One region of the Exiguobacterium sp. GL_137 genome, then DNA from elsewhere that is predicted to be linked to it. Evidence: riboswitches for the same ligand, from Rfam matches in the RefSeq annotation. Region 1 holds a riboswitch; each other region holds the start of a gene.
The links. Region 1 has a riboswitch for S-adenosylmethionine ahead of msrA (peptide-methionine (S)-S-oxide reductase MsrA). Riboswitches for the same ligand answer to the same signal wherever they lie in the genome.

Region 1 (3,275 bases):
TCATCGGCCGAGAAGTCGGACAAGTCCGGCGGGTATTGAACGGACCGTATGTCGATGCGTTGCAGCCGACATCACTCGCTGCCTTTCAAGAACAGACGAACGAATCGTTTCATATCAAAGGGGCACTCGAAGGCGACGAGACGGCAGGATACGTCAATGCCGGTCTCGTTTCCGGTTTGATTGATGATGTTCCGACCGTTGCGGAACTCTTTAACCGGATGATGGATGATGCTTTCGGACGAATCGAACGGACATACCGGGCATTCCAGTAACGTGAATATAAGCGCAGCTGACCGATCAGGTCGGCTTTTTTTGTGTTTCAGGACATTTGTCCTTTAAAAAGATGACAGAATAGGGTCTACTCGTAACTAGAGAAAAAGGAGGATGAAGATGCAAGGAATCGTGTTTGCCTTATTCAGTGGATTGTTTATTGCCTTACAAGGCATCTTTAATGCCCGGCTCGGTGACGCGGTTGGTCCATGGTTATCCGTAACCATCGTCCATTTCGTTGGTCTGATCGGATGTTTATTGATTTACGGCTTTGTTCGGGATCGTAAAATCGGCGGTTTTCGCACGTTACCGCTTATTTATGCGAGCGGCGGATTGCTCGGTGTTTTAGTCGTCGTTACGGAACTGACGTCAATTCAATTACTCGGCATGACATGGGCAATGTCGCTGTTGCTCATCGCACAGATTCTGTGTGCCTTTGTAATTGATTTGAACGGCTGGTTCGGAGTCATTAAAAAAAGCAGTAACAAAGGGCAGTGGATCGGAGTCGGTTTGATGTTGACCGGCGTCCTGATCTTTTCATTTACCTGAGTAGGAGGAGATAGAAATGGGATTAGGCATGTTTTGTGCCATCGTCGCAGGGATGATGATCAGTTTACAAACTGTTTTGAACGCACGGATGAGTCATGTCTTTGGTGCCTGGGCGACGACGACGTTAGTCTTTTTGGTCGGTCTGATTGGTTCGTTGCTTGCCTTGGTTTTCTTTCGGGGCGGGGAGGTCGCAGCGCTTACGGAGGTCGAACCGCTTTATCTATTTGGCGGTTTCGTCGGTGTCGGTGTCGTATTTTGTGTCATGCGGGGTATTCAACTGCTCGGTCCGTCCATCGCGATTTCCGTCGTCCTGATTTCGCAACTCAGTTTTGCGTTGTGTGTCGACGTTTTTGGCTGGTTTGGTTTACCAAAAGTCGATTTATCGTTTGGGCAGATCATTGGTTTAGTCGTCATGCTGAGCGGCATTTTCGTCTTAAAACGGTATCAGGTCGTGGACGAGTCAAATCAAACAGATGAAATCAAAGCGATTTCTTAAAAACATCGTCAACCACTCAAAAGAGATCACGGCTTTCACGCGACTTTTACAGTAAAGTGCGTGAAAGGGTGATCTCTTTTAAAAGACGCTTCGTTTAAATCAGACGGATACTTCTTCTTTCCAGGCGACGTCGATAAAGGCATCACGGCCGGAGGCTTTCCGGTCTTTTTTGTAGTGGGCCGGATTTTTTTTATGGAAGTCCTGATGGTATTCTTCCGCCGGATAGAAAGCAGCTGCCGGTTCGATCCGTGTAACGATCGGTTGTTTGAAACGGTTTGTTGCAGCCAGCGCATCACGTGACGCAATCGCTGCAAGGCGTTGTTCTTCCGTATGGTAAAAAATCGCCGGGGCATACTGTGTACCACGGTCCTGGAATTGTCCGCCGGCATCGGTCGGATCCGTTTGCGGCCAATACAGTTCGAGTAACCGTTCGTATGAGAACAGTGCCGGGTCAAATGTAATCTCGACGACTTCGGAATGTCCGGTCGTTCCGGTTTTGACCTGCTCATATGTCGGATTGTCGACGTGTCCTCCTGTATAACCGGACACGATACTGTGAATCCCCGGTAATTCCTCAAATGGTGTCACCATGCACCAGAAACATCCTCCTGCAAATGTTGCTTTTTCCATGTCATCTCTCCCTTTCTCCTGGCCTCTTGAGCCGTAATGCTCTCATTTCTGACAGCGAGAAAACGAAAACGACTCCTTTGCTTGGTTGCAAAAGGAGTCGCCGCTTTTTATCAACCAAAGCTTTCGCTTTGCTGGTCGTAGCACCTTGCTGTGCGCAGGTTGCTGGGACGTCATCGATCCAGATCTCTCGGTCCACTCTTGATAAGTGTTATATGAAGTTGATGTAAGTTCGTTATCATTGGGATGATAATACCATTCATAAAAGTGGAAAGTCAATTCTTATGTTTGCAGGGCACGAAGAACTGTCGCCCCTAACGTTTTCGCCCCGATCAGTAAAGCCCGCTCATCGATTTCGTACTTCGGATGGTGTTGCGGATAAATCGTGCGTCCATCTGTTTTCGCGGAGCCGGTAAAGAAATAACTGCCCGGAACCTGTTCCAGGTAATAGGCAAAATCATCGGCTGCCATCATCGGTTTCATTTCACGGACCTGTGTTTCCGGCAAAAAACCGGCCGCTTCCCGGACGAGCTTCGTTTCATCCGGATGATTCCAAAGGGACGGGTAACCTGTCGTGAAATCAATGGAATAATCAGCGCCGATTCCGGTGCAGGTCGTCCGTGCGACGAGATCCACCTGTTGGCGCAACTGATGCCGGAGTTGTTCGTTGAACGTCCGGATTTCTCCGACAATCCGGGCTTCGCCGGTGACGATGTTCGGTGCGGTTCCGGCATGAAATGAACCGATTGCAACGATGGCCGGCTCAAACGGATCAACGCGCCGGCTGACGAGGTGCTGAAGATTACAGACAAGCTGTGCACCGGCGACAAGTGCGTCCTGCGTCCGGTGTGGCGCTTGGGCATGACCGCCTTGACCATGAACAACGATTTCAAATTCATCGATCGCACATAATGTATGCCCGCTGTGATAACCGATCGTTCCGACCGGAAGATCATTTTCGAGGTGTGTGCCGAAAATCGCATCGACACCGTCGAGACAGCCGTCCTCAATCATTTGAATCGCACCACCCGGAAATACTTCTTCACCGTGTTGGTGGATAAAGACGACAGTACCTGTTAATTCATCCCGGATGGCTTGAAAAGCAGCGGCGAGTCCAAGGACAATCGCCGTGTGTCCGTCGTGTCCGCAAGCATGCATGACACCGGGACGGATTGAGCGGAACGATAATTCCGTTTCTTCCTGGAGCGGTAACGCATCAAAATCGGCCCGGACCGCAATTGTTTTTCCGGGACGGGTGCCGGTCAGTGTCGCGACGATTCCGCTGCCACCGACGTTTGCACGGTAAGGAATACCGAGTGCATCATAAAACGCA
Region 2 (3,275 bases), 1.1 Mb from region 1:
ATCAACAGGATCAATAGGATAATAAACGGGATTGAGCGGAAGATATTGACTAAAAAGCTGAGCACGGAATACAGTGCCCGGTTCTTAAACAACAGATCTTCGTTTGTCGCATATAACAACAGACCGATCGCCAGTCCGAGGACGAACGTCGCGAGTCCTGCAACAGCCGTCATATAGACGGTACTGCGGGTTGCTTCCCAAACCATATCCCAATCCACATCTGTAAAAAATGTACTCATCGGTGATCCACCTCCACTTCAACGTCACTCGCTTGAAGTTTGGCGATGACCGCTTGTGCTTCCTGTTCCGACCCGAGCAGCTGAATGAACAGCGTTCCGAGTGCCCCGTCCTGCGTCTGTCCGACGTTTCCGCCGATGATATTGAATAATAAGTTCGAGTCTTTCATGACTTCGGCCAGGATCGGACTTTCCGCCGTCGAACCGACGAACGTCAGCTGGACGATTTTTCCGGTCGGGTAGCGTTCGCGTAATTTCGCAAACGTCAATTCGTTTTCAGATGGTGACGTCAATTGTTTGACGAACTCTTTTGTCATCGCCTGTTTCGGGTGACGGAACACTTCTGCGACCGGTCCCTGTTCGACGATTTTCCCGGCTTCCATGACGGCAACCCGGTGACAGATTTTCTGAATGACGTGCATCTCATGTGTGATCAAGACGATTGTCAGTTTTAATTTTTTGTTGATGTCGACAAGCAACTCGAGGATCGAGTCCGTCGTTTTCGGATCCAGCGCACTGGTCGCTTCGTCACAGAGTAAGACATCCGGGTTGGATGCCAGTGCCCGGGCAATCCCGACCCGTTGTTTTTGTCCACCTGACAGTTGCGACGGGTAAGCACCTTCGCGTCCGTCGAGTCCGACGAGTTGAATCAGTTCGGCGACCCGTTCTTTACGGCGGGCTTTCGGATAACCGCCGAGCTCAAGCGGGAACATGATGTTTTCTTCGACTGTCCGTGACCAAAGCAGATTAAAGTGCTGGAATACCATTGAGACGTTTTTGCGGACGCCACGTAATTCTTTTGGTTTGAGCGTCGTCATTTCGACACCGTCGATTTGAATCGAGCCGCTCGTCGGTGCCTCCAGCATGTTCAGCAAACGAATCAGTGTTGATTTCCCTGCCCCTGAATAACCGATTATTCCAAAAATTTCACCGCGCTCGATTGACAAGTCGACATTGACGACGGCTTCAACCGATCCGCGCTTCGAACGATAAATCTTTCCTACATCCTGTAAGCGAATCAATACGGTCCCTCCTAAATATAAAAAAAGTGCGCACGTTTTAGAGCAAACGCGCGCACTTTTTCAGTACACAAAACCATTTGCTCTCATCTTGCAGACATTCGTCTGCTGGAATTAGCACCACTTCGGAATAAATTCCGCGGTTGCCGGGTTTCATCGGGCCAGTCCCTCCACCACTCTCGATAAGAGTTATCGGTATTTAGTTATTTTTAATATAATCTGAATATTAGCAGGGGTTATTTTGCTTGTCAAACAGTTTTTTCTGAAACCGGTTGAAGCAGGCTGAAAGCACGTGCCAAATCTTCTTTCAAGTCTTCCGCGTCCTCAAGACCTACGGAAATCCGAACGAGACCGTTCGTGATCCCGAGTTCTGCACGGCGCTCTGCCGGAATCGACGCATGTGTCATCCGTGCCGGGACAGAAATCAGACTTTCGACCGCACCAAGACTTTCAGCCAGTGTGAAGAAATGTGTCGCTTCGACGAGTTTCTCCGCATTTTCTGCTGAACCGACATCAAAGCTGATCATGCCGCCGAAACCGGTCGCTTGTTTTTGTTGTGTCGCGTGACCCGGATGTGATGCCAGTCCCGGATAAAAGATGTTTGAGACGACATCCTGTTCCTGTAAGAACTGAACGAGATCGTGTGACGTTTCTTCGATTGCATCCATCCGGATACCAAGCGTCCGTAAACCACGGACGAGCAAGAAGCTGTCCTGCGGTCCAAGAATACCGCCGGTCGAGTTTTGGATGAAATGAAGATCTTCTCCGAGCTCGTCGCTGTTGACGACGACGAGTCCGGCGACGACGTCCGAATGACCGCCGATGTATTTTGTCGCACTGTGCAAGACGATGTCTGCGCCGAGTGCGAGTGGTTGCTGCAGGTATGGTGTCGCAAACGTGTTGTCGACGACAAGTTTCAGGTTGTTGCGTTTTGCGATCTCAGAAACAGCTGCGATATCCGTCACTTTCAACAACGGGTTCGTTGGTGTTTCGACGTACAGCATCTTCGTGTTGTCTTGAACCGCAGCTTCCGTTGCAGCAAGATCCGTCGTATCGACGAATGTCACTTGGATGTTGAACTTTGGTAAGACACGTTGCATCAAACGGAACGTTCCGCCGTAGACGTCATCCGTCATGACAATATGGTCGCCTGACTCAAGCAGGTTGAATACGGCATGAATCGCTGCCATTCCTGATCCAAAGGCAAAACCACGTGCGCCGCCTTCAAGATCGGCGATCAATCGTTCGATGCTCGTCCGTGTCGGGTTTGCTGTCCGTGAATATTCGTAGCCTTCTTTTAGTTGACCGATTTTCTCTTGTTTGTACGTACTTGTCTGATAAATCGGAGGTGTAACGGCACCAGTTGCTCGATCGACGCCTGTTCCTCCATGAATCAATGCTGTCTTTTTACGCATGTGTCTCGTCCACCTTTTCAAAGATTTGTTGGCTTAAATACCGCTCGGCACTGTCGGCGAAGACGGTGACGATGGTACTGCCGGGAAAACGATGTGCCAGATCAAGTGCTGCTACGAGTGCTGCACCGGCTGAACTGCCGACGAGCAATCCTTCACGAGCCGCCAATTCATGGACTTTCGTGAAGGCATCATGATCCGAAACCGTATGAATTTCATCTACTAAGTCACGCGAGACGAGGCTTGGCCATTTGGCCGTCCCGATACCTTCCGTCTTATGCGGTCCGGCTGGTCCCCCGTTGAGGACCGAGCCTTCCGGTTCGACGATTGCACCTTTCGTCCCGAGACGTTCTTTTAAATAGGCCGCTGTTCCGGCAAACGTTCCGCCTGACCCGCATCCGGCAACGAACCAATCAATCTGATCCAGTTCCGCCATCAGCTCAGGACCAAGTGTCCGCTGATACGTGACCGGATTTTCTTCGTTTTCGAATTGAAGCGGAACATAGCTGTTCGGAATCGTTTGTCCGAGTTCTTTGGCTTTATCGATCGCGCCCTGCATATCGAGCTCAGTCGGTGTGTTGACGACAGTCGCGCCGAGTGCCCGCATC
Region 3 (3,275 bases), 730 kb from region 1:
CCATTCGGCAAGATGCCTGAATTACTGGCACGTGCGGAATTCGTGACGAAATTACAGGCGATTTGTCTGTCATGCGGAGATCCGGCGTCACGGACACAACGATTGATTGACGGGAAGCCGGCAAACTACAATGATCCAATCATTCTCGTCGGGGCGTCTGAATCCTATGAACCGCGTTGCCGTCATTGTCATCAAGTTCCGGGCAAACCGCAACCGTTACAGGAATGGAAAAAACAACAGCAAAATTGAGAATAGACGATTTGAAAAAGTGAACGATTCTTTGGCCTCACGGCCGGGAATCGTTCGCTTTTTTTTATCAACCGGTTCGTGTCAACCGGCTGAACTGTTCGATGAATTGTAAGGTCTCACGGACAATCGTCTTTTGATCATGGTCAAGCGTCGCGACATGGTACGAGTCGAGCAGACAATAACTGCGTTTATCTGTTGACCCAATCGTCCGGTACAAATAATCGGAACAGGCCGGCGGGACGACGTGATCCTCAGAAGAATATAAAATAAGTGTCGGAATTTGAATCGTCGCTAAGTGTAGTCGCGTGTCATCAATGAGTCGTAACAGTTCTGAAGCACAAACGGCGGGGACAAGATCATAGATGATTTCAAAAGCGGGCTGCTTGATATCAGGGGTGCTTTCCGGCAGATAGACAGGACAATCAGTGAAGGATAAGGCTTCGTAAGCAGGGACGGACAAGGCGGCATTGATCGTGATGATTCCTGCAATCGGGAGACCTTCAGCGGCAAGTGACAGGGCAAGTGTCGCCCCCATCGATTGTCCGACGATGAAGATCGATTCGCACCGTCTGGCTAACTGTTCGAAGCCGTCACGCAAGCTCTGTTTCCAGTCATCTGCCGTCGTCGCTTCGAATTCCAGGACATCGGTCCCATGACCGTGCAGGCGAGGCGCATAGACGGAGAAACCTTGTTCTGCGAACTGTTCTCCTACAGCCCGAACGCTTTGCGGCGTTGCGTTAAAACCATGACAGAGCAAAATGCCGACGGATCCGCGTCCTAAGGAAAAGGCTTCCGCACCCGGTATAACAGGATAAACCATACTCATCATCTCGTCCTCCATTTCAAAAATAAAAACCCGTTTGGCTTTGGACGCAAACGAGTTTCTCGTGTGTATCATCCAAAGCAACCGCTTTGCTGGTCGGAGCACCTTGCATAACAGCAGGTTGCCGTGGAGTCCTAGAGCCAGGTCTCTCGTCCACTCTTGATATATCGTATAGGAATTGTCGGATTAATCATTGAGAAGATGATAGCATTGGCGGAAATGAATTGTCAAACCCTCTTGAACAGGCGTCAAAATTCAGACAACGATCCAGTTTGTCCCGGGACAACAATCGATATGGGTCATATGGTTTATTTTTGAAAATATGGTTGACCTTTAAAAGATCTTTCTGTAGTGTAAAAATTAGTTTTACGACATAAGTTCAACCGGCAACAACACACATACGAATTTCATACCGCAACACTTATCCAGAGAGGTGGAGGGACTGGCCCTACGAAACCTCGGCAACAGACTCATTATGAGCACTGTGCCAATTCCATCAGACAATTGTCTGAGAGATGAGTCGAGTGGATTCTGCCATTGTGCGGATCCAGGTCTCTTCTTGTTTCTTAAGAAGAGACCTTTTTTGTATTTTAAAGGGGGAACAAGTGGTGATTACATTCAAAAATGTAAAAAAAATCTATGAAACAAAGGAACAATCGATTGCTGCGCTGAACGGGGTCGATCTTGAAATCCGAAAGGGAGAAATCTTCGGTGTCATCGGTTTCAGTGGAGCCGGTAAAAGTTCCTTATTACGATGCGTCAACCTGCTTGAACGGCCGACATCGGGCAGTGTGACGGTCGATTGCCAAGATTTGACGACGCTCTCGGCGAAACAGTTACGGGAAGCCAAACAACACATCGGGATGATTTTTCAGCACTTCAATCTGCTGGATTCGAATACGGTTTTTGCGAACGTCGCAAAACCCCTTGTCTTAAAAGGTGTCAAAAAAGACGAGGTCCATCGGCGGGTCAATGAACTGCTGGATTTCGTCGACTTGGCGGATAAGGCCGATCATTATCCGGACCAGTTATCGGGCGGACAGAAACAACGGGTCGGGATTGCCCGGGCACTTGCCACCCAGCCGTCCGTCCTGTTGTGTGACGAAGCGACCTCGGCGCTTGATCCGCAGACGACACAACACATATTACGCCTGCTGAAACAAATCAATCAGGAATACGGCATCACGATCTTACTGATTACCCATGAGATGGGTGTCATCCGTGAGATTTGTGACCGGGTTGCCGTCATCGAAGCCGGCAAGTTGATTGAATCAGGTACCGTATTCGACGTCTTTTCGAACCCCCAGACGGCGACGGCAAAAAACTTTGTCCGTTCCGTCATGCAGGATGAGATTCCGGCGTCGGTTCAAAAAGTCATCGATCAACGGGATGCCGGGCACCATATCTACAAAATCAACTTCCTCGGGGCAGGGACCGGACAACCGCTTTTATCGCAAGTCGCGAAACGGTTTGATGTCGACCTCAACATCCTGCACGGCAGCATCGCGGAACTGCAAAACATTCCGTTTGGCAGTCTGCTTGTTGAACTGATCGGTGATGCGGCGGAAATCAAACGGGCACTGCATTACATCGATCAATCGGATGTCGTCGTCGAGGAGGTGCTCGCAGATGCTGGTTAACTATACGGATATTTGGACCGCTTTTTTGCAAACGATGACGATGGTCGGACTGTCGTTACTCTTTTCAACATTGATTGGTTTACCGCTCGGCATCCTGCTTGTCGTGACACGAAAAGGAGCATTGCTCGAACAAATCCCCTTCTTCAATCTCTTAAGCAGTATCGTCAACATCTTCCGGTCCATTCCGTTCATTATTTTGCTCGTCGCGATCATTCCGCTGACCCGCTTGATTGTCGGATCGTCGATCGGGACGCAGGCAGCGATTGTTCCGCTCGTCTTTTATGCGGCACCGTACATCGCCCGCCTGATTGAAAGTTCATTGCTCGAAGTCGACACCGGTGTCTTGGAGGCGGCAGAAGCGATGGGGGCGACACCGCTGCAGACGATTTTCCGTTTCCTCTTGCCGGAAGCCCTCAGCTCGCTTGTCCTGAACCTGACGATTGCGACAATCGGCTTGATCGGGGCATCGGCAATGGCCGGGGCAATCGGCGGCGGGGGACTGGGTGACTTGGCGATCACGTACGGCTACCAACGGTTTGATACGACCGTCATGATCATCACGG
Region 4 (3,275 bases), 1.2 Mb from region 1:
GTGTCCAACATTGGCGGAACAGTGCATCGACAACACTTCTTGTTGTGGTAAGAGATAGTTCATGACCGAGAAAATTGATTTTTTAATTTCTCCGGCGTACTCTGTACCACCGATCAAGACAATACGGTGTTCGAAAGACATCGCGATGAATGTCTCCGAGTTTGTCCCGTCGACCGCCGGATCCGCTTTAAAATGTGGTGCGTAGACGACCGTAAATGGTTCAAAGGCCGCAACCGTAGGATATTCGCGTAAGAATAGCTGTTTCGCAAACAAATTATGCCAAGCATATTCGGTTACGACGCGCACTGGAAGGGTGAAATGCGTATCGGCACCAGCAGCAGCTTCTGTGTAGTAAAGTTGATCTGCTTCGTTCATATAACGAAGAACTTTTTGTAACAGTTGCTCGAATTTGTCCGATTCCATTGGTTGATTGACATGACCCCAATCGATATGCATCTCACACGATTGATCACGGACGATGAACTTGTCTTTCGGTGAACGACCTGTAAATTTCCCCGTTTCTACAGACAAAGCACCATTTTCTGCAAGAACTCCTTCTTTGTTGCGAATCGCATGTTCGACTAGTTCAGCAACTGACAGTTGTTTGAACACATGCTCCTTCTTGAGTAGCTCTTCGATATTCAGGACCGTCATCGGCATCCTGACCCCACCTTTCCCCTACGTTGGTTTTAGCTCTACTATTAGTATGACACATTTATTATATATGACATACTAATGATAGGGCAATCATTTTCCTGCGCTGATTTCTATTTATCTGGAAACGCTTTCAGCATTAACAGTTTAACATCTCTTCCGAAATTTTTCGACTAGAAATTAAAACGTTGCTTGACAGAGTGAGCACAAGTTTATATCATGTAATTCGTAACGGATACTCTTATTCTGAGCAGGTGGAGGGAACAAGGCCCGAAGAAACCCGGCAACCGTCTTATATTAATTTCATCATTAATGTAGGAAAAGGTGCTCTCCTGAAGCGAAGTAAACACTTCGAACGATAAGAGGGTAAAGGAAGAACGCACAACCTTTCCCTGACCATTTTTGGACATGGAAAGGTTTTTTTCATTTTACCGTCCCACTCAACTAGGGGAAATGAGTACACCGTCAAATTCTTTTTTGGGAGGGTCAAACATGACAAACCTTAATCGCCGACTATTTACGTCGGAATCAGTAACTGAAGGTCACCCGGATAAAATCTGTGACCAGATTTCGGATTCAATTTTGGATGCAATTCTTGCAGCCGATCCAAACGCACGTGTTGCGGCAGAAACTTCTGTCACGACAGGACTCGTATTAGTAGCTGGAGAAATCACGACATCAACTTACGTGGATATCCCGAAAGTCGTTCGTGAAACTATTCGTGAAATCGGCTATACACGCGCTAAATACGGTTTCGATGCAGACACTTGTGCTGTATTGACATCAATCGATGAGCAGTCAGCAGACATCGCTCTCGGTGTGGACCAAGCGCTTGAAGCACGCGAAGGAAACATGTCCGATGAAGAAATCGATGCGATCGGAGCAGGAGACCAAGGTCTGATGTTCGGTTATGCAACGAAAGAAACACCGGAACTCATGCCACTTCCAATCTCGCTTTCACACAAACTGGCTCGTCGTTTGGCAGAGGTCCGCAAAACGGGGCAACTCGATTACCTCCGTCCGGATGGTAAAACGCAAGTTACGGTTGAATACAACGAGAACAATGAACCTGTTCGCGTCGATACAATCGTCATCTCGACACAACATGCAGAAGAAGTGACGCTTGAGCAAATTCAAGCTGATCTGAAAGAACATGTCATCGCACCGGTCATCCCGGCAGAGTACATCGATGCAGACACAAAATTCTTCATCAACCCGACTGGTCGTTTCGTCATCGGCGGACCACAAGGAGATGCAGGGTTGACAGGTCGTAAAATCATCGTTGATACGTATGGCGGATATGCACGTCACGGCGGTGGAGCGTTCTCTGGTAAAGATCCAACGAAAGTCGACCGTTCAGCTGCTTACGCAGCACGTTATGTCGCGAAAAACCTGGTTGCATCTGGTCTTGCGGACAAAGCAGAAGTTCAACTTGCTTACGCAATCGGTGTGGCGCACCCGGTTTCAATCGCAGTCGATACGTTCGGTACAGGAAAACTTCCTGAAGCGCAACTCGTTGAATTAATCGCAGAAAACTTTGATCTCCGTCCTGCAGGGATCATCAAGATGCTTGATCTCCGCCGTCCGATTTATCGTCAGACAGCAGCTTATGGTCACTTCGGTCGTACAGACATCGAATTACCATGGGAGCAAACAGATAAAGCCGCTACTCTTGAAGAGCAGGCAAAACGTTTCGCATAATCCTGAGTTCAGAAACTCCCTTTTAAGGGTGTTTCTGAACTTTTTTTGTTTCTCCGGAACTTTGCAGGGAAACGACTGAAATTTCTAGAAAAGGGTAAAAGAACATGAGCCTGTAAAAGGAAAAGGGGGATTTCGGTATGGAGATACGCGAAGCAGTTCCGGCTGATGCAGCACGCATTCATGATATTGCGCTCACGTCCTGGATGGACACATATGAGGAAATCTATTCAGAGCGTTCGAAAGCCCATTTCGTACAAGAAGCGTACCCGCAGGAAGAAGTGGTCCGAGCAATCCGGACAGCGGAAGAAGCACGTGGAGAATACTTCAATGTCGGACTGATCGACGGGGAAATCGTCGGTTTTATCCACGCCATCGATGTGGATGGAACGTGGGAAATCGTCCGGCTGTATGTCTTGCCGAAATACCAGCAAAACGGAATCGGACGCCGGCTGATCCGCGAACTGGAATTGCAAGGGGCGTCTCCGATTGAAGTGTATGTTGAATCCCGAAACTATAAAGCCCGTCACTTTTTGACTTCATACGGATTTAAGGAAATCAGCGAGACGACAGAGGAAGTCTTCGGACAGGTGGAACCTGTGACGCGACTACAACGTATATATTAAAGAAACGGAATCCGACTTAAGGCGGTTTGGCTGAAGTCGGATTTGTTGCATACTAAACAGATATCGAATGAAGAGGTGAGTTTGTGGTAGAACAACCAACCGGAGTGATCGTTCTTGTATATCCACTCCAATTACGTGCCCGGCCAAGTGAAGCACTGATTCGTGTCTTAGAGCACGAATATGAGGTCCTCTTGGTCGACGCACCCCGTCGTGTATCGTTTGAAGAACATCAACAGTTATTAAAAGAAGCACTACGCGAAGCCGGTAAGCGGAAATTACCGATTCATATCATTGCCT

Region 2: another riboswitch for S-adenosylmethionine. It lies ahead of AC3IRK_RS12220 (methionine ABC transporter ATP-binding protein); the one in region 1 lies ahead of msrA (peptide-methionine (S)-S-oxide reductase MsrA).
Region 3: another riboswitch for S-adenosylmethionine. It lies ahead of AC3IRK_RS14000 (methionine ABC transporter ATP-binding protein); the one in region 1 lies ahead of msrA (peptide-methionine (S)-S-oxide reductase MsrA).
Region 4: another riboswitch for S-adenosylmethionine. It lies ahead of metK (methionine adenosyltransferase); the one in region 1 lies ahead of msrA (peptide-methionine (S)-S-oxide reductase MsrA).

Annotation. Positions count from the first base shown of each region.
Region 1 is NZ_CM174406.1:406,989-410,263, forward strand. It holds gene AC3IRK_RS02210 (NAD(P)H-dependent flavin oxidoreductase) at 1-272, shown strand, start outside; gene AC3IRK_RS02215 (DMT family transporter) at 391-819, shown strand; gene AC3IRK_RS02220 (DMT family transporter) at 836-1,315, shown strand; gene msrA (peptide-methionine (S)-S-oxide reductase MsrA) at 1,415-1,945, opposite strand; SAM riboswitch class I at 2,050-2,153, opposite strand; gene AC3IRK_RS02230 (M20 metallopeptidase family protein) at 2,225-3,275, opposite strand, start outside.
Region 2 is NZ_CM174406.1:2,329,221-2,332,495, forward strand. It holds gene AC3IRK_RS12215 (methionine ABC transporter permease) at 1-239, opposite strand, end outside; gene AC3IRK_RS12220 (methionine ABC transporter ATP-binding protein) at 236-1,258, opposite strand; SAM riboswitch class I at 1,339-1,444, opposite strand; gene AC3IRK_RS12225 (bifunctional cystathionine gamma-lyase/homocysteine desulfhydrase) at 1,504-2,670, opposite strand; gene AC3IRK_RS12230 (PLP-dependent cysteine synthase family protein) at 2,663-3,275, opposite strand, start outside.
Region 3 is NZ_CM174406.1:2,701,077-2,704,351, reverse strand. It holds gene AC3IRK_RS14010 (thymidine kinase) at 1-249, shown strand, start outside; gene AC3IRK_RS14005 (alpha/beta hydrolase) at 317-1,075, opposite strand; SAM riboswitch class I at 1,138-1,241, opposite strand; SAM riboswitch class I at 1,491-1,594, shown strand; gene AC3IRK_RS14000 (methionine ABC transporter ATP-binding protein) at 1,681-2,712, shown strand; gene AC3IRK_RS13995 (methionine ABC transporter permease) at 2,702-3,275, shown strand, end outside.
Region 4 is NZ_CM174406.1:2,274,072-2,277,346, reverse strand. It holds gene pckA (phosphoenolpyruvate carboxykinase (ATP)) at 1-660, opposite strand, end outside; SAM riboswitch class I at 893-1,019, shown strand; gene metK (methionine adenosyltransferase) at 1,147-2,355, shown strand; gene AC3IRK_RS11930 (GNAT family N-acetyltransferase) at 2,493-2,978, shown strand; gene AC3IRK_RS11925 (alpha/beta fold hydrolase) at 3,062-3,275, shown strand, end outside.